Regions from separate parts of the Stenotrophomonas sp. DR822 genome, predicted to be linked through region 2. Evidence: riboswitches for the same ligand, from Rfam matches in the RefSeq annotation. Region 2 holds a riboswitch; the other holds the start of a gene.

Region 1 (11,292 bases), 680 kb from region 2:
TCTCCTGGAGCGGGTAGGGGGCAGACCCCAGACAGTGGCGCCGCCGGCGTTAATGCACGGTCCCGTGGGAGTGAACGCGCAGACAAATCGGCGGCTCGGGTATGCTTGCCGCATGCGAGTCGAACCCGCCGACATCGAAGCCCTGTTCGACGCCATTCCGGACGTGCTGTTCTTCATGAAGGACCGCCAGGGCCGCTACACCTACGTCAACCAGACCATGCTGCGACGGCTGGGCCTGCGTGCGCGCAAGGACGTGATCGGACGCACCGCGGCCGAGATCTACCCCACCGGCCTGAGTGCGGACTATGTCGACCAGGACGCACGCGTGCTGTCCGGCGAGGTGATCGAGAACCTGATGGAGCTGCACCTGTTCGCCAACCGCGAACCGGGCTGGTGCCTGACCTGCAAACGCCCGCTGCTGGTGGACGGGCAGGTCGAGGGGCTGATCGGCATTTCCCGCGACCTTGGCCAGAAGGACAGCCTCGGGACCCAGTACGAGCAGCTTCGTCTGGCCTTGGCCCACCTCAATATGCACTACGCCGAGAACGTGCGGATGCAGACGCTGCTGGACATCACCGGATTCTCGCTGTCCAAGCTGGAGCGCAGCTTCCGCAAGGTGTTCCAGATGACGCCGCAGCAGGTGCTGACCCGGCTGCGGATCCAGATGGCCATGCACCTGCTGCATGGCAACGAGAGCATCGCCTGCATCGGCCAGGCCTGCGGTTTCAGCGACCAGAGCGCGTTCACCCGCAAGTTCAAGGCTGAAACCGGTTTCTCCCCGCGTGCCTACCGCGCCCGCATCGGCGGCAATGTCGGCGAGCCGGTACCGGCCTGAGTTTCCTGCTGCGCTGTGCCTATCCCCGCGGCGGCTGGACACGGTAAGGTGTCGCCCTTGTAGCCGCCGCCAGCCCTGCCGATGCCCGCCACCCCCGATACCACCGCTTCGCCCTCCCGCCTCGGCCATTCGCTCAAGCCACGCCAGCTGATCATGATGGGGCTGGGCAGCGCCATCGGCGCCGGCCTGTTCCTCGGCTCCGGCGTGGGCGTGCAGGCGGCTGGCCCGGCGGTGCTGGTGTCCTACCTGGTGGCCGGCGCGCTGGTGATCATCGTGATGAACGCGCTGGGGGAAATGGCTGCGGCCAAGCCGACCAGCGGTGCGTTCTCGGTGTATGCGGCCGATGCCATGGGCGCCACCGCCGGTGCCACCGTGGGCTGGCTGTGGTGGGTGCAGCTGGTCATCGTGATCGCCGCCGAGGCGGTGGGTGCGGCCGGGTTGCTGGCCACGGTCTGGCCGGTGGTGCCGGTACCGATGGCGGCATTGGCCTTCATGCTGTTCTTCACCGCGATCAACCTGCTCGGGGTGAAGAACTTCGGCGAGTTCGAATTCTGGTTCGCCATCCTCAAAGTGGCGGCGATCCTGGCCTTCATCGCCGTGGGCGTGGCGCTGCTGATGGGCTGGCTGCCGCAGGTGGCCTCGCCAGGCCTGAGCAACTTCACCGAGCACGGTGGCTTCGCACCGAAGGGACTGGCCGGCATCGGCGCGGCGCTGCTGGTGGTGGTGTTCGCCTTCGGTGGCACCGAAATCGTGGCCGTCGCTGCGGCGGAGACCGAAGACCCCGAGCGCAGCATCGCCCGTGCCATCCGCACCGTGGCCTGGCGCATCCTGGTGTTCTACATCGGTTCGCTGAGCGTGATCATCGCCGTGGTGCCGTGGACCAGCGAAGCGCTGAAGTCGCCGTTTGCCGCTGTTCTTGATGTCGCCAATATTCCGGGCGCGGCCACCGCCATCACCCTGATCGCGGTGATCGCCCTGCTGTCAGCGCTCAATGCCAACCTCTACGGCGCCTCGCGCATGATGTATTCGCTGGCGCAACGCCGCGAAGCACCGGCCGTGCTGGGCTGGACCGATCCGCGCCAGGTGCCGGTGATCGCGGTGCTGGCCAGCGTCCTGTTCGGCTTTGCCGCCACCATCATGGAACTGCTGTTCCCGGACAAGGTGTTGCCGGTGCTGCTGAACATCGTCGGCTCCACCTGCCTGCTGGTGTGGACGTTGTCGCTGGTCTCGCAACTGGTGCTGCGCCGTCGCGCCGACCGCCTGGGCACGCGCCTGCCGTTCCGCATGGCGGGCTTCCCGTGGCTGACTGTCTGTGCGCTGGCGATCCTGGCGCTGATCTTCGGCCTGTTGCTGAGTGAAGCGCATACGCGCCTGCAGTTCCTGTCCATGGTGGCGCTGACGGCGACCATCGCGGCCAGCAGCGCCATCGCCCGGCGCATGCGCGAGGCGTGATGGGGCCGCCGGGCATGGCCCGGCGCTACCACGGGGGCTGCACATCCGCCGTGCCATCCTGATCGGGTGGGCCATCACCGGCCCGACGAACGGGAGCACCGCATGCTGCGCAGCCGTCCCTTCCTGATGTTCACCGGCCAGGCCGAAGCGGCGCTGGCCGTGTATGCCGAAGCCTTCGCCGAATTCCGCCTGCTGGCCCTGCAGCGCCACCCGGACGGGGCGGGCGCGGGCGTGCCCGGGCAGGTTCGCCAGGCCATTTTCCTGCTCGGCGGCACCCACTACCTGTGCTTTGACAGCCTGGATATGCACGACTTCACCTTCACGCCCTCGATCTCGCTGTTCGTCGAGTGTTCCGGCGCCGAATCATTCGAGCGTGCCGCGCGCGTGCTGGGTGACGGCGGGCACTGGCTGATGCCGGTGGGCGAGCAGGATTTCAGCAGCCGCTACGGCTGGGTGCAGGACCGCTTCGGCGTGTCGTGGCAGTTGAGCCTGGGGCAGATGCCCGACCCGTGACGCGTTCTGCCGCTGCGCTCGCCGGGCATGGCCCGGCGCTACCGGAAAACAAGAACGGCCCGCTTGCGCGGGCCGTTCTCATTTCCGATGCCGCGATGGCTTACGCCTCGACTTCATCATCCTTGTAGGCATCGACCGGGATGCAGGCACACATCACGTTCTTGTCGCCGTACACGTTGTCGACGCGGGCGACCGGCGGCCAGTACTTCTGCAGCTTCAGGCTCGGCAGCGGGAAGGCGGCCAGCTCGCGGGGGTAGGCGTGGGTCCACTCGCTGGCGGTCACGGCCGTGGCCGTGTGCGGGGCGTTCTTCAGCGGGTTGTCCTCGCGGTCCAGGCGGCCGTCTTCGATCGCGGTGATCTCTTCGCGGATCTGGATCATCGCGTCGATGAAGCGGTCCAGCTCGTGCAGCGATTCGCTTTCGGTCGGTTCGACCATCAGCGTGCCGGCCACCGGGAAGCTCAGGGTGGGGGCATGGAAGCCGAAGTCGATCAGGCGCTTGGCCACGTCTTCGGCACCGATGCCGCTGGCCTTCTCCAGCGGACGCACGTCCAGGATGCACTCGTGCGCGACCAGGCCGTTGCGACCGGTGTACAGGGTCTTGAAGTGCGGGGCCAGGCGCTTGGCGATGTAGTTGGCGTTGAGCTGGGCGACCTGGGTGGCCTTGCGCAGGCCCTCGGTGCCCATCATCGCGATGTACATCCAGCTGATCGGCAGGATCGAGGCGCTGCCGAAGCTGGCGGCGCTGACCATGCCGACCGGACCGTTGTCACCCAGCTTGCCCGGCAGGAACGGGGCAAGGTGCGACTTGACCGCACACGGGCCAACGCCCGGGCCGCCGCCGCCGTGCGGGATGCAGAAGGTCTTGTGCAGGTTCAGGTGCGAAACGTCCGAACCCCACTTGCCCGGCTTGGCCACGCCGACCAGGGCGTTCATGTTGGCGCCGTCGGTGTACACCTGGCCGCCATGCTTGTGGATGATCTCGCAGATCTCCACCACCTCTTCCTCGAACACGCCGTGCGTGGACGGGTAGGTCATCATGATCGCGGCCAGGCGGTCGCTGTACTTCTCGGCATTGAGGCGGATGTCTTCAACGTCGACGTTGCCGTTGGCATCGGTCTTGGTGACCACGACCTTCATGCCGCACATCTGCGCCGAGGCCGGGTTGGTGCCATGCGCCGAATCCGGAATCAGGCAGATGTCACGGTGATCTTCGCCACGCGAGCGGTGGTAGGCGCGGATCGCCAGCAGGCCGGCGTACTCGCCCTGCGCACCGGAGTTTGGCTGCAGGCTGACGGCGTCGTAGCCGGTGCACTCGACCAGCATCGCTTCCAGCGAATCGATCAGTTCCTTGTAGCCCAGCGCCTGCTCGGCCGGCACCAGCGGGTGGATCTGCGAGAACTCCGGCCAGGTCACCGGGATCATTTCGGCGGTGGCGTTGAGCTTCATGGTGCACGAGCCCAGCGGGATCATCGTGCGGTCCATCGCCAGGTCCTTGTCGGCCAGCGAACGCAGGTAGCGCAGCAGTTCGTGCTCGCTGTGGTGGGTGTTGAACACCGGGTGGGTCAGGAACGCGGACTGGCGCAGCAGGCCGGCCGGCAGCGCATCGGCGGTGCTGGCATCGAGCGCGTCCACATCAACGGTGGCACCGAACAGCGCGCCTACGGCGACGATGTCGGCGCGGGTGGCGGTCTCGTCCAGGCTGATGCCGACCGAACTGCTGTCGATCGCACGCAGGTTGTAGCCGGCGGCACGGGCCTTGGCATGGATCGCGTCGGCGTCGACACCGGTGACGTGCAGCGTGTCGAAGAAGTCGGCACCGACCTGCACACCGGCAGTGCGCAGCGCGCTGGCCAGGATGGCGGCCAGGCGATGGGTGCGGCGGGCGATGCGGGTCAGGCCTTCCGGGCCGTGGTAGACGGCGTACATCGAGGCCATCACCGCCAGCAGCACCTGTGCGGTGCAGATGTTGGAGGTGGCCTTCTCGCGGCGGATGTGCTGTTCGCGGGTCTGCAGGGTCAGGCGGTAGGCCGGGTTGCCCTGTGCGTCGATCGAGACGCCGATCAGGCGGCCCGGCATCGAACGCTTGTAGGCGTCACGGCAGGCCATGAACGCCGCATGCGGGCCACCGAAGCCGAACGGCACGCCGAAACGCTGGCTGTTGCCGACCACGATGTCCGCACCCCATTCGCCCGGGGCGGCCAGCAGGGTCAGTGCCAGCAGGTCGGTGGCCACAGCCACCAGGCCGCCGCGCGCGTGCACGGCATCGACCAGCGCCTTGTAGTCGCCCACCTGGCCGAAGGTGTCCGGGTACTGCAGCAGCAGGCCGAAGGCTTCCGCTTCCAGCGCTTCGGCCGGGGTGCCCACGCGCAGCACGATGCCCATGGGTTCGGCGCGGGTGCGCAGCAGTTCCAGCGTCTGCGGGTGCACGGCGTCGTGCACGAAGAAGGTGTCCGACTTCGACTTGGCCGAGCGCTTGGCCAGGGTCATCGCTTCAGCGGCGGCCGTGGCTTCGTCCAGCAGCGAGGCGTTGGCGATTTCCATGCCGGTCAGGTCGGCACACAGGGTCTGGAAGTTGATCAGCGCTTCCATGCGGCCCTGCGAGATTTCCGCCTGGTACGGGGTGTAGGCGGTGTACCAGGCCGGGTTTTCCAGGATGTTGCGCAGGATCACGTTCGGCGTGTGGGTGCCGTAGTAGCCCTGGCCGATGAAGCTGCGCAGCACGGTGTTCTTGTCGGCGATCGCGCGGATCTTCGCCAGCGCCTGCACTTCGGTGATCGACTCCGGCAGCGCCAGCGGTGCCGGCGACTTGATCTTGGCCGGCACGATGGCATCGGTCATCGCATCCAGCGAGGCGTGGCCGATGACGCCGAGCATCTGCGCGATCTCGGCATCGTTGGGGCCGATGTGGCGCTCGACGAACGCCGAATGGTGCTCGAGCTCACGCAGGGAAGGGGTGTTCTGGGACATGGCGAAGGATCCGTCAGGAAAGGGCACACGCACGGGCACAAGCCGCCGGTCGGCGGTCTGCGGGCGCCCCTCTGTCCTTTTGCCTGAGAGTTTAAAAGCGCGGAAAACCGCAGCTTCGTGCCCCTTCGGCGCCGGATCGAACCGGTCTCTCCAGAGTTCTGTTACGGGTGGTATCGGGCCTGAGCGATTACGGGCGTTGCGCCTTCGGCAGCGGTGACCTGCTTCTCCCACCGTGTTGCCCGCCGATTATAGCTCGTTGCCGGCGCCTGACGGTGGCCCGGGCTGGCCTCACGGGGCTGAATGGCCGATGGTCCGGGCGTGCGTTCTGTGCATCCTTGCATGGCATCGCGCGCATTCCCCACCTATGATGGTGGGATTCTCGTATTCATCTGGCGCCGTCCCTGCTGCAGGGGATCGGCGCCCGCCGTGCGTGTCATGCATGGCCCTGCCGGACGCTTGCCCGATGACCGCCGCCGTTGCTCCTTCCACCCGCCGCATGGCCCTGTTGCTCGCTGGCCTGGCCATGTTCGGTCCGTTCTCGATCGACACCATCTTTCCCGCGTTTCCGCAGCTGGCCCAGCGCCTGGCGGTGGACGAGGTGGCGGTGCAGCAGACCATCAGCGTCTACCTGCTGTTCTACGGCCTGATGAGCCTGGCCCATGGCCCGCTGTCCGATGCGTGGGGGCGCAAGCGGGTGATCCTCGGCGGCCTGGTGATCTTCGTCGGCGCCTCGGTGGGCTGTGCGTTGTCTACCGACCTGACCACGCTGCTGGCGTTCCGCGCACTGCAGGGCCTGTCCGCCGGCGTGGGCATGATCGTCGGCCGCGCGGTGATCCGCGATCTGTACCACGGCCACGACGCGCAGCGGCTGATGAGCCAGGTGTCGATGCTGTTCGGTATCGCCCCGGCCATCGCGCCGATCATCGGTGGCTGGATCCTGCTCAGCGGTGCCGGCTGGCCGCTGATCTTCTGGTTCCTGGTGGTGTTCGCGCTGGTGCTGCTGGCGGCCACCGCGCGCTTCCTGCCGGAAACCCATCCGGTGCAGGCGCGGATCGCCCTGTCGCCACGCACGTTGCTGCGCGATTACGTGCGCATCGGCTTCAACCCGCGGTTCCTGCGCCTGGCCCTGGCCGGCAGCATCGGGTTCGGCGGCATCTTCCTGTACATCTCCTCGGCGCCGGCCATCGTGATGCAGCACCTGCATCTGGGTGAAGGTGGCTTTGCGTGGTTGTTCATTCCCACCATCGGCGGCATGACCACCGGTTCGTTCCTGTCCGGGCGCATGGCCGGGCACAGCACACCGACCCGGCAGGTCGCGCTCGGTTTCAGCCTGTGTGCGGTCTCTGCCGTGCTGAACATCGGCTACGTCACCCTGGCGCCGCAGTTCGCGCTGCCGTGGGCGGTGATGCCGATCTTCCTTGGCGGCATGGGCATGGCGCTGATCTTCCCGATCCTGGCGCTGGCGGTGCTGGACATGTATCCGCTGCAGCGCGGCCTGGCGTCGTCGCTGCAGGCGTTCGTGCAGCTGATGATCAGCACCGTGGTGGCCGGCGTGGTATCGCCGCTGCTGCACAACAACCCGCTGCACCTGGCACTGGGACAGGCGGGCTTCTTCGCGGCCGGCTTCGTGTTCTGGTACTGGGAGCACCAGCGCGAGCGCGCATCAGAGGCAGCCAGCACGGCGCATTGAGCGTCGTGCAGGGGTAGGGCGCGTCATCACGCGCGGATCCGTTGCGGCGCTGCGGCCAGGGATTAGGCTGGGGTTTCCAGCGAGCCGGTTCGTGGGTGCACGACAGCCAGCCATTCCGATGTCGTCGCATGAGGTACCCGCATGGCTGCGCAGCAGACCTACCGGATGTTCGAGGTGGCGCTGAAGGAGCGCCGCGTTCTTTCTCCTTCCCTGGACCGCATGGTGTTCACCGGCGCCGACGTGGCGCACATGAAGACCGAAGGCCCGGACCAGCGTATCAAGGTGTTTTTCCCTTTGCCCGGCCAGGACGCGCCGGACGTGCCCAGCGGCGAAGACTGGTATGACCGTTACCGGGCACTGCCCGATGAGGCGCGGCCGCCGATGCGCACCTTTACTCTCCGCCAGCTGCGTGCCGGCGAGTGCGAGGTCGACGTCGACTTCGTGCTGCATGGCCAGACCGGACCGGCCTCGCGCTGGGCCACGCATGCACGGCCGGGCGACCGCGTGGTGCTGCTGGCCCCCGATGCCGACTGTGCGGACAGCAGCGAGGGCTGGGAATGGAAGCCGCCAGCCGGGGTAGGCCAGGTGCTGCTGGTGGCCGATGAGACCGCGTTGCCGGCGGTGGCCGGCATCCTCGAGGAACTGGCCGGGCTGGCCGATCCGCCGCGCACGCTGGCCCTGCTGGAGATCGCCCAGGCCGGTGATGCGGTGCCATTGAAGGCCCCGGCTACGGCCGAACTGGTGTGGTTGCCACGCGGGGAGCAGGCCCATGGGCAGCGGTTGCTGCAGGCGGTGCAGGCGCGGCTGGCGGCGGCCGCGACCGTCGCCGGGGCTGCCGAACTGGACGACATCGACGTTGATGCGCAGATCCTGTGGGAGCAAGCGGACGCCAGCGCGGACGGCGCGCTGTATGCCTGGGTAGCGGGCGAGGCCGGCGCGGTGATGGCGATCCGCCGGCATCTGCTGAAAGACTGCGGCCTGGATCGCCGCGCGATCACCTTCATGGGGTACTGGCGGCAGGGGCGGGTACTGGACTGAGCCGCTACCGCATCGGCGTGAACCGGCATGCAGGGGGTGTGGGTTATCCTTGCGCCCCCGCAATGCAAGCCCCACTGATGTCGACCTCTTCCAAATCCCGCCGCGACCAGCGCCGTCGCCAGGAACAGCAGGCTGCCAACAAGGCCGCCGCCACTGCCTCGCCCGTCGAGCCGCACGCCGAGCTGCGCGACACGCAGCGCACGCTGCTGGCCGGCATCGTCCGCCGCGACGGCGAATGGGTGCTGGGCATGGATGGCCGCATCGCCGGCCAGAGCGAAAGTGCGGCCCAGGTGCTGGCGCTGATCATGCAGGCCGGTGAGCTGCACGAACGGCAGGGCACGCCCGTGCGCTTGATTTACTCGGATGCGCTGCGCGATGCGGCGCAGGCCGAAGCCAACGAGAAGGGGCAGACCTTCGAGGAATTCAAGGCCGCACTGGCTGCGCAGCTGGCGGCGAAGAAGAGCAACTGATCCTCATTGCGGTAGCGCCGGGCCATGCCTGGTGGCTTTTCATTACGCCGCTGCGCTCGCCGGGCACGGCCCGGCGCTACCGAAAGGGAAAGGGCGGATCCTCGCGGATCCGCCCTTTTTTCATTTCGCTGCCGGTGCCGCGCTGGCCTGCCAACCGCACATCTGGCCTTCGTTCTGCTGCTTCAACCAGGCATTGACCGGGCTGAAGTACTCGATCATCGGGCCGGCATCGAGCTTGTCCGAGCCGGTCAGTTCCTTCAGCGTGGCCTGCCACGGCTGGCTGGCACCCTTGCTCAGCATCGCCCAGTATTTCTGGCCGGCTTCCTTGTTGCCGTAGAAGGTGCACTCGTGCAGCGGGCCCTTGAAGCCGGCGGCATCGCACAGGCCCTTGTAGAACTGGAACTGCAGGATGCGCGCCAGGAAGTAGCGGGTATACGGGGTGTTGCCCGGCACGTGGTACTTGGCACCCGGGTCGAAGAATTCCTCGCCACGGGCGCTGGCCGGGGCCACGCCCTGGTACTTGGCCTTCAGGTCCCACCATGCCTTGTTGTAGTTGTCCGGGGTGATCGAACCATCGAACACGCCCCAGCGCCAGCGGTCGATCATCAGGCCGAACGGCAGGAACGACACGCCCGACAGCGCCATGCGCATCTGGTTGTTGATGACCGCTTCGCGGCTCTCGGTCGGCGCGTCGACCAGCCCGATCGAGCTGAGGTACTTCGGCGTCATCGCCAGCACGATGGTGTCGCCGATCGCTTCATGGAAGCCATCGTTGGCGCCGCCCTGGAACAGCGGCGGCAGCGGGTTGTAGGCCAGGTCGTAATAGATGTGGCCCAGCTCGTGGTAGATGGTGGTGAAGTTCTCTTCGTTGGGCTTGATGCACATCTTGGTGCGCACATCGCCTTCCATGTTCATGTCCCACGCACTGGCGTGGCAGACCACGTCGCGGTCATCGGGCTTGATGAACTGGGTCTTGTCCCAGTACGACTGCGGCAACGACGGCATGCCCAGCGAGACGTAGAAATCCTGTGCACGCTCGGTCATCTGCTTGGCGGTGCGCAGTTCGGCCTCGCGTTGCGCCTTGTACTGCGCGGCTACGTTCGCATCCTTGCCGGCCTTGGCCAGCGCCGCGCTCAGGTTGGTCTGGTACTGCTTTTCCAGCGCCGCGGTGATGTCCAGGCTGCCGGCGCCCGGGTACGGTTCCAGCTGGTCCCACAGGTTGGACCAGTCCTGCTGCCACATGTTGCCCATCAGGTGCGCGGCGATCAGGCCGTTGCCCACCTCGGCCTTGTCCTTGCCATAGGTCTTGTCCAGCTTGCCGCGCGCGTAGCAGTGCAGCTGCTCGTACATCGGCTTGACCTGCTCCCACAGGCGATCGGTTTCCGGGCCGATCTGCTCCGGCGGCATGTCATAGCCACTGCGCCACATCTGCCCGGCATCGGTGAAGCCCATGCCCTTGGCACCTTCATTCACCAGGCCGACGAACTTCTGGTAATCACCGCGCATGCTCCTGGTGGTGCTGTGCCAGCCCTGCCAGGCATCGAGCTGCTGGTCATAGTCGCGGCTGCGCGCCAGCACCTGCTCCAGTTCGCCCAGCTGGCGGCAGGAGTTGGGATCGTTGGCGTCGGTGCAGTACTTGCCTGCGCCGTAGCTGCCTTCCATGCGGGTGGCGATCTGGGTCAGCTCGGCCAGCTTGGCCGGGTCGCGCGGCGCCGGCATCGACGACATCAGCTTCAGCAGATGGATCGCGCGCTTGCTGTCTTCGCTCATCGGCTTGCCATCGAACTTGCCGGCCTGCTCGATCCAGCTGTTGAGCTGGGTCAGCGAACGCTCGTTGGCCTTGGCCGCGATGCGCTCTGAATCGCTGTTGATGTAGGTGGAGGACAGCCACTGCGCCGAGGTCATCTCCGGGTAGGCCGCCTTGAATTCGGCATTGATGCGGGCCACGAACTGGTCAGCGGTTTCGCCGGCCGGTGCGCTGCTGCTGGCGGTCTCGGCGCCTGGGGTGGGTTCCTTCTTGCAGGCGGCCAGGGCCAGCGTGGCGGCGGCGATTGCCGAGGCCAGCAGGAGATGACGGTGTTTCACGGGCGGTCCTTGGGTGGTGAACGACCGCCGAAGGCTAGTGGGCAGGCGTTGCCACCGCAAGTGGCGGAAGTCGGCCGGGCGGCGCCCGGGGACCGCGACATCGCATGCGCGCTGTCGCTCCCACGCTTCGCTGCGCGAAACGTGGGCCCCACTTACCCGCTCCCAGACCCCCGCCGCTTCGCGGCCGCCCCCTGACTCAGGGGGCTTTGCCCCAGACGCAATTCGGTGATGGCAGTAGATC
Region 2 (11,292 bases):
AGCGCCTGCCGGAACAGCGGGCCGATCTCGCGCTCACGGCCGGCGCCATGCAGCTGCGACACCGAGGCGGTGAGCGAGATCAGCGTGCCGATCGGGATCAGCATCGGCAGCCACAGCAGCGCCGTGCCGATGGTCACTGCGGCCAGGGTGGAGGTCGCATGGTGGCCGGCAATCACGTTGTCGACGAAGGAGATCAGACCGGTGGAGACGTGCCCGAGCACAAGCGGCAGGGCAAGCAGACCGGTAGCGCCGACTTCCTTGCTGAAGCGCGGCGTGGAGGTTGCAGTAGACATAAGGTGCTTGACGCGAACTACGGTTGCGCGCGAAGGGCACAGGCACCGGGTTGCGGCCGGCCATCTTACGCGCGCCGGGCGGTCATTCCCATGACTGCCCCATAAAGGGGACGGAGGGAGTTAAGTCGTATCCGGCACAGTCGAGCCAGAAACGACTTAACTCCCTCCGTCCCCTTTTCGCTTATTGGCCGGCCTGGCGCTTGAGCCAGGTGTCGCGTTCGGCCGCGGGGACCGTCAGGAATGCGCTGCGTACGCTGTCGCGTTCCTGCGGCGGCGTGCGCTGGGCGACCAGGGCCAGCTGCGCCAACTGCGACGGACTCAGCTGGCGCAGCACGGCAAGCACGGCATCACGCTGTTGCGGCGGTACGAAGCCGAACAGGCCGTGCAGCTTGGGGAACTCGGCGCCCAGTTGCGGGCCCAGCCGCCAGCCTTCGCGGAAGGCCTGGTCCTGTGCCTGGAACTGCGCGCGCAGGCGTTGCTGCTGGTCGGCCGGCAAGGCGGCAAAGCGGGCGGCGGCCTGGCGGATGCGTTCGCGCTCACCCTCGGGCAGTGCCCGCCATGCGGCGTATTCGCTGCGGCGCTGGCGTTGCTGGGCGGGATCGAGTTGCGCGAATGACGCCGCGGCAGTGGACGCCGCAGTGGGCGCGGCCGATGGTGTTGCCGACGGTGCGGGCAGCGGCACGTTCACTGATTGCGGAGCGGCCGCCAGCGACAGCGGCAGGGCCAGCAGCAGGCCGGCGAGCAGGAGCTTATTCATCGGCAGCAGAGGTTTCCAGCGCTGCGCCGACCGGTTCCGGGTGGGTCGGCTTGGGTTGTGACTCGTCCACCGGCAACGGACCACCGGCGGCACTCCAGGCATGCATGTCGGCCTCGGCCAGCAGCGGGTAATCGCGGTCGGCCAGCATCGCAGCATCTTCGCTGGCCTGCGCATCGCCGCCCGCAGCAGGGCGGACATCGCTGGCGGGCAGCGCCTCGACGGTGACCGGCCCGGCCTCACCCACCACGCCTTCGGGCAGGGGGCCATCGGCAGTCAGCGCACGGCCCTGCCAATGGCGCCAGCCCAACGCAGCCAGCAGCAGCACCGCCACGGTGATCAACAGGATCACCGGGCCACGCCAGCGCGGCTTGGCATTGGCGCGGCGACGCTTGCCGCTTGCAGATGCGCGTTCGTCGCGCAGCGGTGCACGCCAGCTCGACGCAGGCGCCTGATTGTTGGCCGCTGGCGCGGACGGCTGCTGCAGCTGCTGCAGGCGCTTGGCCGGCAGGTCGCGGACACGCAGCTGCACCTGTTCGGCCAGAGCGCGCCATGCAGCGGCGTCGGGCTGGCCATCGGCATCGCGTGGGCAGGCCGTGGCCAACAGGCGCTGATAGCCTTCTTCGTCGACATCCAGAACGCGGGTGGCGATGCTCTCGTCCAGGCTGCCCCCCACCCGCAGCAGCAGGGCCAGCCGCGGCAAGGGTGCCATCTCACCCAGCGCGGCCAATGACGGTGGCCACTGACCGCTGGCCGGCTCGCGCAGCGCCTGGCGCTGGCCCAGCAGGGTCCAGAAGCGGCTGGGCCACTGCGCCATCGGCAGGTCGCTGGCGACCGCGGCGAAGGCGCGCATCACCGCCACCAGCGTCTGTTCGGCACGGGCGGGGTCACCGCACTGCAGTTCGGCCACGACCAGGGCACGGCGTTCGACGCCACGCAGAAATGCCGACAGCGCGCCGGCCGCGGTCGAGGAAACAGGGGCGGGCACAGCCGTCATCGGTCACTCCAAAGGTCTGGCGGCATGATAGCGGCAGCCCATCGCTGCCCGGCAGGACTTGCGATTGCAGACGCTTTCTGCTGCAGGTTGTGCACAGCACCACGCGGGAACCGGGCGATTCCTGCGGGAATGGCTGAATTCACCCTGTTTCAGCAATGTTTCACACTTAAGTTGTTGATTTATATTGAATTTAAAGTGTGGCTATTTTTTGACCAACCGAAGCGTGAGGCCGTCGCCATCGGCCTCATACGGCGGCATGAGCCGCTAACGCACAGACTTATCCACAGAAGATGTGGATAAGACTGAATCTCCAATAGACACCGATATTTAGGTGACATTTATGATTCGCCGGAGGGCATGGCAGTCGCATCTGCCACTGCCATGCCCCCTCGCATGGGCCGTTACACTGGCCCGATGCTCGCCCCTGAATCCGGCCCTGTCCCGACCCTGCAGGTCGCCCTGCCCGTGCCCCTGCCGCGCCTGTTCGACTACCTGCCACCGCAGGGCGAAGGCCCGACGGTAGCGGTCGGCTGCCGGCTGAAGGTTCCGTTCGGCAACCGCGAACTGATCGGCGTGGTGGCAGGGCATGGGCAGGTAGAGGACAGCCAGGGCCTGCGCCAGGCACTGGCCTGGTGTGACACCACACCGCTGCTGCAGGGCGAGTTGTGGCAGAGCCTGCAGTGGCTGGCCCGCTATACCCACGCCCCCTTGGGCGACGTACTGAGCACCGCCCTGCCCGGCCCGCTGCGGCATGGCGAACCGCTGCCCGACACCCATCACTGGGGCTGGCAGCTGACAGCCGAAGGCCACGCACAGCGCGAGAAGCTGCGCGCCGGCAGCCGACCGCGGCAATTGGCCGAGCTGCTGGCCGAAGCGGTGGTGGACGAAGATGTCCTGTCCGCACGCATGCAGGACTGGCGGGTGGCCGCACGCAGCCTGGGCAAGCGCGACCTGGCCGAGCGCATCGCCCTGAGCGTGGCGCCGCAGCACGCCCAGCCCCTGCCCGGCCCCACCCTCAATGCGGAGCAGGCCGAAGCGGTGGCCGCAATCACCGCCGCCGAGAGCTTCCAGGCATTCCTGCTGGACGGGGTGACCGGCAGCGGCAAGACCGAGGTCTACCTGCAGGCCATCATCCATTGCCTGGCGCAGGGCAGGCAGGCCCTGGTGCTGGTGCCCGAGATCGGCCTGACCCCGCAGACCCTGGCGCGCTTCCGCGGCCGTCTCGGCATCGCCGTGCATGCGTTGCACTCGGGGCTGACCGACAACGAGCGTGCGCGCGTGTGGGCCGCGGCCTCGCGCGGGGAAGCACGGGTGATCGTGGGCACGCGCTCGGCGGTGTTCATTCCGCTGCCGCAGCCCGGCCTGCTCATCGTGGACGAAGAGCACGACGGCAGCTACAAGCAGCAGGACGGCATCCGCTACCACGCACGTGATTTCGCGCTGGTGCGGGCCAAGGCGCAGGGCATTCCGGTGCTGCTGGGCAGCGCGACGCCGTCATTGGAAACCCTGCACAACGCCTATGCCGGCCGCTATGCGCACCTGCGCCTGAAACAGCGCGCCGGTGATGCCCGACCGCCGCGCGTGCGCATCCTCGACGTCCGCAAGCGTCCGCTGCGCGATGGCCTTTCCGCCGACGTACTGGCCGGCATCGGCGAACACCTGCAGCGTGGCCAGCAGGTGCTGGTGTTCAAGAACCGACGCGGCTATGCGCCGGTGCTGCTGTGCCACGACTGCGGCTGGACCGCACCCTGCAACCGCTGCGATGCACCGATGACCGTGCATGGCGGTGGCCGTCGCCTGCAATGCCATCACTGCGGTGCGCGGCAGCCGGCACCACTGGCCTGCCCCGCCTGTGGCAGCCTGGCCCTGCAGCCACAGGGCATCGGCACCGAGCGGCTGGAAGAACACCTGGTCAGTGCCTTCGCCGATTTCCCGGTGGTGCGCATCGACCGTGGCACCACCGCCCGTCGTGATGCGCTGGAGCAGCAGCTGGCCAAGCTCGGCGACGCGCCCGGCATCCTGGTCGGCACGCAGATCCTGGCCAAGGGCCACGACCTGCCCAAGCTGACGCTGGTGGTGGTGGTGGGCATCGACGAAGGGCTGTTCTCGGCCGATTTCCGCGCCAGCGAAAAACTGGCGCAGCAGCTGATCCAGGTAGCCGGCCGCGCCGGTCGCGCGCGCGATCCGGGTGAAGTGTGGCTGCAGACCCATCATCCGGGCCATCCGCTGCTGGAGACGCTGGTCAACGGTGGCTACCACCCGTTCGCGCAGGCCGAACTCAACCAGCGCCAGGCAGCCGGGTTCCCGCCCTTCGCGCACCTGGCATTGATGCGTGCCGAAGCACAACAGGTCGAGCATGCCAATGCGTTCCTGCTCGCTGCGCGGAAACTGCTGGGTGAACAGGACATGGTGGAGGCCTACGGGCCGATGCCGGCGCCGATGCCACGCCGTGCCGGTTATCAGCGCACGCAGCTGCTGCTGTCGGCGGCACAGCGGCCGCCGCTGCACGGGGTACTGGCACAGCTGGTGCCGCAGTTGTACGCGCTGCCGGAGGCACGCAAGGTGCGCTGGTCGCTGGATGTGGATCCGACGGATCTGTACTGAGGGCAATGCGCTGGGGTCGGATCCCTTTCCGCAGAAAAGGGTTCTGACCCCGAACGTCGCCCCTTCGCTTACGTCATCGGTGACATCACGCCGCGCTGGTACGCCGGGCGTTCGCGCAGACGCGCATACCACTCGGCCAGGTGCGGCAGGTCCGGGCGCTGGATCGGCAGTTCGAACCAGGCGTAGATCAACGAGCCCAGCGCGATGTCACCCATGGCGAACGTCTCGCCCGACAGCCACGGCTGCCTGGCCAGAGTTGCGTTGGGCAGCGCCAGGAAATCACCGGCGCGCACGATCGCTGCATTGATGCGCGCCTCATCGCGGTCGGCCGGTGCGGTGCGCATGATGCCCCAGATCAGTTCGGAGTACAGCGGCGCCATCCGCGAGGTGCTCCAGTCCATCCACTTTTCGGCCTGGGCGCGCTCCATCGGATCTTCGGCATACAGCGTGCCCAGCGAATAGCGCGCACTGAGGTAGCGCACGATGGTGTTCGACTCCCACAGCGGCAGGCCGTGGTCTTCGATCACCGGCACCAGGCCGTTCGGGTTCATCGCCACGTACTCCGGCGACTGCGTGCCACCGTGGCTGCCACCCACTTCGATGGACTCGTACGGCAGGCCGATTTCCTCGGCGCACCACAGCACCTTGCGGACGTTGCTGGAATTGCGGCGGCCCCAGATCTTCAACATGCGGGTTTCCTTGCGTGCAGCAGTGCGCCGCGATGGCGCGGAGCCGCTACGATACGCCCATCCACAGGGAGAGACGACATGACCGCATGGGATGCAGTGAACTACACGCTTCTGGCAGCAGGACTGGTGATGCTGGTGCTCGGGTACCGGCGCTCGAACCGCAACATGCTGCTGTGCGCCGGCGTGCTGCTGCTGGCCTTCAATGGCGTTGAAGACTTCGCCAACGGATTTGCGGAAGGCTATGCCGGCTCCAGCGCACGTACGCTGTAGCCACACCATGTCTTCTGCAGTGCTGCGCGACCGGCACACGCTGGGCAACGCCCGGCGCTACCGGTTCTTCTTCGGCAGCGCGCGTACGTAGGAGGACTTACCGTCCTTCTTCAGTTCGAACAAACCGATCGCCGCCAGCAGATCGCTGAGTTTGCCGTAACCGTAGTTGCGCGGATCGAACGAGGCCTGGTTGCCGATCTGGCTGCCGACCGGACCCAGGTGTGACCAGCCATCCTCGCCTTCTGCCGAGGACACCGCACGGCGCAGCATCTTCACCAGACGCGTGTCGCTGCGCATTTCCGCCCCGCTCTTGCGTGGGCGCGCATCATCGCTGGTGGCCTGCTCGCTGGGCGCCTGTCCGTTCGATGATTGTTCGTTCGCTGCCTGCTCCACATCCTGCACGCTGGCGTGGGTCTGGCCCAACGCTTCGAGGTAGGTGAACTTCGAGCACGCGTTGACGAAGGGTTCGGGCGTTTTCTTTTCGCCGAAGCCATACACCTTCACGCCATCGGTCAGCAGGCGCATCACCATCGGAGTGAAGTCGGCATCGCTGGACACGATTGCGAAGCCATCCAGGTTGCGCGCATACAGCAGATCCATCGCGTCGATCACCATCGCCATGTCCGACGCGTTCTTGCCCTTGCTGTAGGCGAACTGCTGGATCGGGCGGATCGCGTACTCGTGCAGCACCGCCTCCCAGCCCTTCAGTCGTGGGCTCTTCCAGTTGCCGTAGGCACGGCGGACGTTGGCCACACCGTAGCGCGCGACCTCGGCCAGGACTTCGTCGATCTTCGAGGCCGGTGCATTGTCGGCGTCGATCAACAGGGCGATGCGCTTTTCCGGTTCGCTCATGAACTCCTCACGGGCAGTTGCCTGAACCCGAGTATCGCCGATCCCGATGCACGCTGACGTGACAAGGAGCGGCCGTGCGAAGATGCCAGGCACTTCCCCCATGCCCCCCTGGAGTGAGTCGATGAGTCGTGATCGCGTCCCCCACCTGGTCGTAGTCGGCGGCGGTTTCGCCGGCCTGTGGGCCACCCGTGCGCTGGCCCGCGAACGCATACGCATCACCCTGGTCGACCGTCGCAACCACCACCTGTTCCAGCCGCTGCTTTACCAGGTGGCCACCGCCGGGCTGTCCGCTCCGGATATCGCCGCACCGCTGCGCCACATCCTCGGCCACCAGCGCAACGTGGAGGTGCGGCTGGGTGAAGTGGTGGCCATCGACAAGCAGGCCCGCCAGATACGCATGGCCGATGGCAGCACGCTGGACTACGACAGCCTGCTGCTGGCCACCGGTGCCACCCACGCCTACTTCGGTCACGACGAATGGGCCGACGATGCACCCGGCCTGAAGACGCTCGACGATGCCATCGCCCTGCGGCGCAAACTGCTGCTGGCGTTCGAACGCGCCGAAGCCGAACCGGACCCGGAAAAGAAGGCGGCATGGCTGAGCTTTGCCGTGGTGGGCGGTGGGCCGACCGGCGTCGAGCTGGCCGGCACCCTCGCGGAAATCGCCCGGCATACGCTGCGCAATGAATTCCGCCACATCGATCCGGCCAGCGCCAAGGTACGGCTGGTCGAGGCCGGTCCGCGCGTGTTGTCCACCTTCCCCGAAGTGCTTTCGCTGAAGGCACGCCGGCAGCTGGAAAAACTGGGCGTGGAAGTGATGACCGGCACGCCGGTGAGCCACATTGATGGACAGGGCTTCAAGCTGGGCGACCAGTTCGTGCCCGCGCGTACCGTGGTCTGGGCCGCCGGCGTGGCCGCCTCACCGTTGGCGCGCACCCTGGACGTGCCGCTGGACCGCGCCGGTCGCGTGCAGGTGCAGCCCGACCTGACCCTGCCTGGTCATCCGGAACTGTTCGTGGCCGGCGACCTTGCTGCGCTGAACCAGGCCAACGGCAAACCGGTACCGGGCGTTGCGCCTGCCGCCAAGCAGATGGGCAAGTACGTGGCGGACGTGATCCGCGCGCGCCTGCATGGCAAGGCAGCACCCGGGCCGTTCAAGTACGCCGACTTCGGCAACCTGGCCACCATCGGCCGCATGGCCGCGATCGTGCACCTGGGCAAGTTGCAGCTGTCCGGCGTGCTGGCCTGGTGGTTCTGGCTGGCCGCGCACGTGTTCTTCCTGATCGGGTTCCGCAACCGCGTCGTGGTGCTGTTGAACTGGGCGGTGGCGTACTGGAGCTACCAGCGCAGCGCGCGGATCATCTTCGGCGATGACCGCGAAGACCGGCGGCCGAAGCGGTAGGGTCCACACCATGCGTGGATGAATTTCTGTGCAGGTTGCATGGAGCGCAGCCACGCATGGCGTGGCTCTACTTCGGCTTCGGGTACCACAGCGCGTTGACGATGACCCAGCGCTGCTCGAAGCGGCCCATGTGGAAGTAGTCGACGAACCACGGGGTTTCCAGCCGCACCGATGCGACGTTGCCGGTCACGTCCAACACCGTGCAGCGGCGATCCCATTGATCCTTCGGGGTCTTCAACGCGCCCTGCTTGGTCAACGCAACCAGCTCTTCCTTCGACATCCGGCGCAGGCCCAGGCGCTCGTCCGGTGTATCACCGAGCACCGCACGTTTGGCCAGGTCCGGATGCAGGGAACGGGCGACGCGCTGCGGGTCGGCCTCCAGCTGGCCATCCACGTAGTCGTGGCAGGTGGCTTCGATGGCTGCGATCGTGGCGGCGTCGGCGACAGGGCTTGTCGCCGCAGCGACAGCGAACAACAGGGCAAGCGTGGACATCCGGGTCTCCAGCGCTGAGGGCTGGGCGATCATGGCATGGCCGGATGCGCCCGATCTACGCATGCCGTGGATCTACTGCAACAGCCAGGCCAGCTTGCGTTCGCGCGGCTGCCGCTTGAGCTCCCATTCGGCACGTGAGGCCGCTGCCCGGTCTGGGTACTCACGCACCGCCAGGACCCGCAGTGGCGGCCGCGACCGGGTGTAGCGGGCCCCCTTGCCGGCCTGGTGGGCAGCAAAGCGGGCCGGCACGTCGGTGCTGATGCCGGCGTAATAGCTGCCGTCGCGGCATTCGAGCAGGTACAGGAACCACGGGCGGGAAGGCGAAACCATGGCCGGATTATGCCGTGCTGCACTGCAGCGGATATACTGCCGCCCGAATGCAGGAGAGAGGCGCCGCGCTGGCGCCCGCCGAAGGCGCAGGCTCCCATGATCGCTCAGGCCGGTGGGCTGGAATCCCACCAACCATGCATTCGACTCGCCGAGCTGGAGAGAGGTCACCGGGCACGCCCGGGACGATCCGCCGAAGGGGCACGCGGCTCACGCCGCTGAACTCTCAGGCAAAAGGACAGCGGGAGCGGCACCGGTCATCGTCATCCCGTCATTGCGCAGGCAGTGGCGGTATGTGCGCATGGCCGGCCCCACCGCGCCCGGAGCCTGTCCCATGCTGCTGTCCATCATCTACCTGATCGCCATTTCCGCCGAAGCCATGACCGGTGCCCTGTCTGCCGGCCGCCGCCGCATGGACCTGTTCGGCGTGGTCATGATCGCCTGTGTCACCGCCCTCGGCGGCGGCTCGCTGCGCGACATCCTGCTTGGCCACTATCCGCTGGGCTGGGTGAAACACCCCGAGTACCTCGGCTTCACCGTGTGCGCGGCGCTGATCGCCACCTGGGTGGCGCGCTGGATGCACCACTTCCGCCGTACCTTCCTGGTGCTCGATGGCCTGGGCCTGATCGCCTTCACCCTGATCGGCTGCTCGATCGCGCGCGAGGCCGGCCATGCACTGCCGATCGTGCTGATCGCCGGCATGCTCACCGGCGCGTTCGGCGGCGTGCTGCGCGACATCCTCTGCAACGAGGTGCCGTTGATCTTCCAGAAGGAGCTGTACGCGATCATCTCGCTGCTGACCGGTGCGGTGTATCTGCTGTTGCTGCACTGGGGCGTGGCCGATGCCACGGCGATCCTGTGCTGCCTGGGCGGTGGTTTCGCCGTGCGTCTGCTGGCCATCCACTACCGCTGGGAAATGCCGAAGTTCGTGTACCACGACGAAGTGCATTGAGCGCTGACGTTCGCCGGGTTTCACACCACCCCGGCGATGTACCTGGCGCTGGCAAGAGTGCGCAGCGCCAGGCGCATCGCCGGTGCAGACGGGCCGGTCTCCAACTCCGACCGGCCCTGATCGCGGCCGCACCCCCGCAGGCGCTGGCCGCCATCCACACACGTGCCGCACTCAAGCGGCTTCGGACACCTTCACCTCACGGCGGGCGCGCACGGCAGCGGCAAGCCGCTCCAGCACCTGCACGGTGGTGTCCCAATCAATGCAGCCATCGGTGATGCTCTGGCCGTAGACCAGCGGCTGGCCTTCCACCAGCTCCTGGCGACCGCCGACCAGGTGGCTTTCGACCATCACACCGACGATGCGCTGCTCGCCGTCTTCCAGCTGGGTGGCGATGTCTTCGATCACCTTCGGCTGGTTTTCGTGGTTCTTCAGGCTGTTGGCGTGGCTGGCATCGATCATCAGGCGCGTCGGCAGCTTGGCCTTGGCCAGCGCCTGGCAGGCATCGGCCACGCTGGCCGCATCGTAGTTCGGCTGCTTGCCACCACGCAGGATCACATGGCAGTCGGGGTTGCCGGTGGTGGAGACGATGGCGGTGCCGCCCTGCTTGGTGACCGACAGGAAGTGATGCGGATTGGAGGCCGCGCCCACGGCATCAGCGGCGATCTTGACGTTGCCGTCCGTGCCGTTCTTGAAGCCGACCGGGCACGACAGCCCCGACGCAAGCTCGCGATGCACCTGGCTTTCGGTGGTGCGTGCACCGATCGCGCCCCATGCCACCAGGTCGGCGATGTACTGCGGCGAGATCACGTCGAGGAACTCGACGCCGGCCGGCAGGCCGAGCTTGTTGATGTCGCGCAGCAGGCCACGGGCGATGCGCAGGCCCTTGTCGATCTTGAAGCTGCCGTCCAGGTCCGGATCGTTGATCAGGCCCTTCCAGCCCACCGTGGTGCGCGGCTTCTCGAAGTACACGCGCATGACGATTTCCAGCTCGCCGGCCAGCGCATCGCGCATCGGCTTCAGGCGCTGTGCGTACTCGATGGCGGCTTTCGGGTCGTGGATCGAGCACGGCCCGACCACCACCGCCAGGCGGTCGTCGCGGCCGTGCAGGATCTGGTGCAGGGCGGCGCGCGAAGCGCTGACGGTGTCGGAGGCTTCGTCATCGCAGGGCAGCATCGCCAGCAGCTGGGCAGGCGGTGTCAGCGGTTCGATGGTGCGGATACGCAGGTCGTCGGTGTGCGGGGGCATGGTGAGGGGTCTCTACGGAAGGTGGGGGTCCGCAGCGTGGCGACATGAAAAAAGCCGCCAGGTTCGCTGGCGGCTTTCGGGAATGCGTCTGAAGCTTTCTTCAGGGTGAGCGCAATCCTTCCTCCGCCGGGGGCTTCGGAAAGTAATACCAATAAAAGCTGGCGTGGGTTGCGTTCATGGGATCTATTGATAACACAGGGTTTTGGCGGGTGCCAACTGTTTCATCCGCAACTGCGGGCGCGGTTCAGCGGACTATCGGCTGCCATGCACTTCCACATCCAGCAGCAGCGTCTCGTGGATGTCGACCCAACGCTCCACCACGCGGTCCAGTTCCTGCCTGGCCTCATCAAGCTGTTCGGGGTTGAGCATGGACCTGGCCGTATACAGATCGGACACCAGCTGCCGCAGGGTGGC

The links. A riboswitch is a leader RNA that binds a small molecule or an ion and turns the genes downstream of it on or off. The one in region 2 is predicted to bind glycine.
Region 1: another riboswitch for glycine. It lies ahead of gcvP (aminomethyl-transferring glycine dehydrogenase); the one in region 2 lies ahead of K5K93_RS14895 (trimeric intracellular cation channel family protein).

The regions. Positions count from the first base shown of each region.
Region 1 covers NZ_CP081826.1:3,928,592-3,939,883, forward strand. Annotated here, with positions in the region: gene K5K93_RS17780 (AraC family transcriptional regulator) at 113-835, shown strand; gene K5K93_RS17785 (amino acid permease) at 911-2,287, shown strand; gene K5K93_RS17790 (VOC family protein) at 2,390-2,800, shown strand; gene gcvP (aminomethyl-transferring glycine dehydrogenase) at 2,901-5,768, opposite strand; glycine riboswitch at 5,830-5,932, opposite strand; gene K5K93_RS17800 (multidrug effflux MFS transporter) at 6,232-7,458, shown strand; gene K5K93_RS17805 (siderophore-interacting protein) at 7,600-8,496, shown strand; gene K5K93_RS17810 (hypothetical protein) at 8,574-8,966, shown strand; gene K5K93_RS17815 (M2 family metallopeptidase) at 9,087-11,051, opposite strand.
Region 2 covers NZ_CP081826.1:3,248,717-3,260,008, reverse strand. Annotated here, with positions in the region: gene K5K93_RS14945 (MATE family efflux transporter) at 1-293, opposite strand, end outside; gene K5K93_RS14940 (DUF3106 domain-containing protein) at 475-1,050, opposite strand; gene K5K93_RS14935 (hypothetical protein) at 1,043-2,044, opposite strand; gene K5K93_RS14930 (primosomal protein N') at 2,438-4,648, shown strand; gene K5K93_RS14925 (glutathione S-transferase) at 4,717-5,337, opposite strand; gene K5K93_RS14920 (hypothetical protein) at 5,416-5,607, shown strand; gene K5K93_RS14915 (NYN domain-containing protein) at 5,665-6,459, opposite strand; gene K5K93_RS14910 (NAD(P)/FAD-dependent oxidoreductase) at 6,581-7,861, shown strand; gene K5K93_RS14905 (nuclear transport factor 2 family protein) at 7,929-8,354, opposite strand; gene K5K93_RS14900 (GIY-YIG nuclease family protein) at 8,427-8,684, opposite strand; glycine riboswitch at 8,725-8,814, shown strand; glycine riboswitch at 8,828-8,931, shown strand; gene K5K93_RS14895 (trimeric intracellular cation channel family protein) at 9,016-9,633, shown strand; gene K5K93_RS14890 (3-deoxy-7-phosphoheptulonate synthase) at 9,805-10,878, opposite strand; gene K5K93_RS14885 (hypothetical protein) at 11,131-11,292, opposite strand, start outside.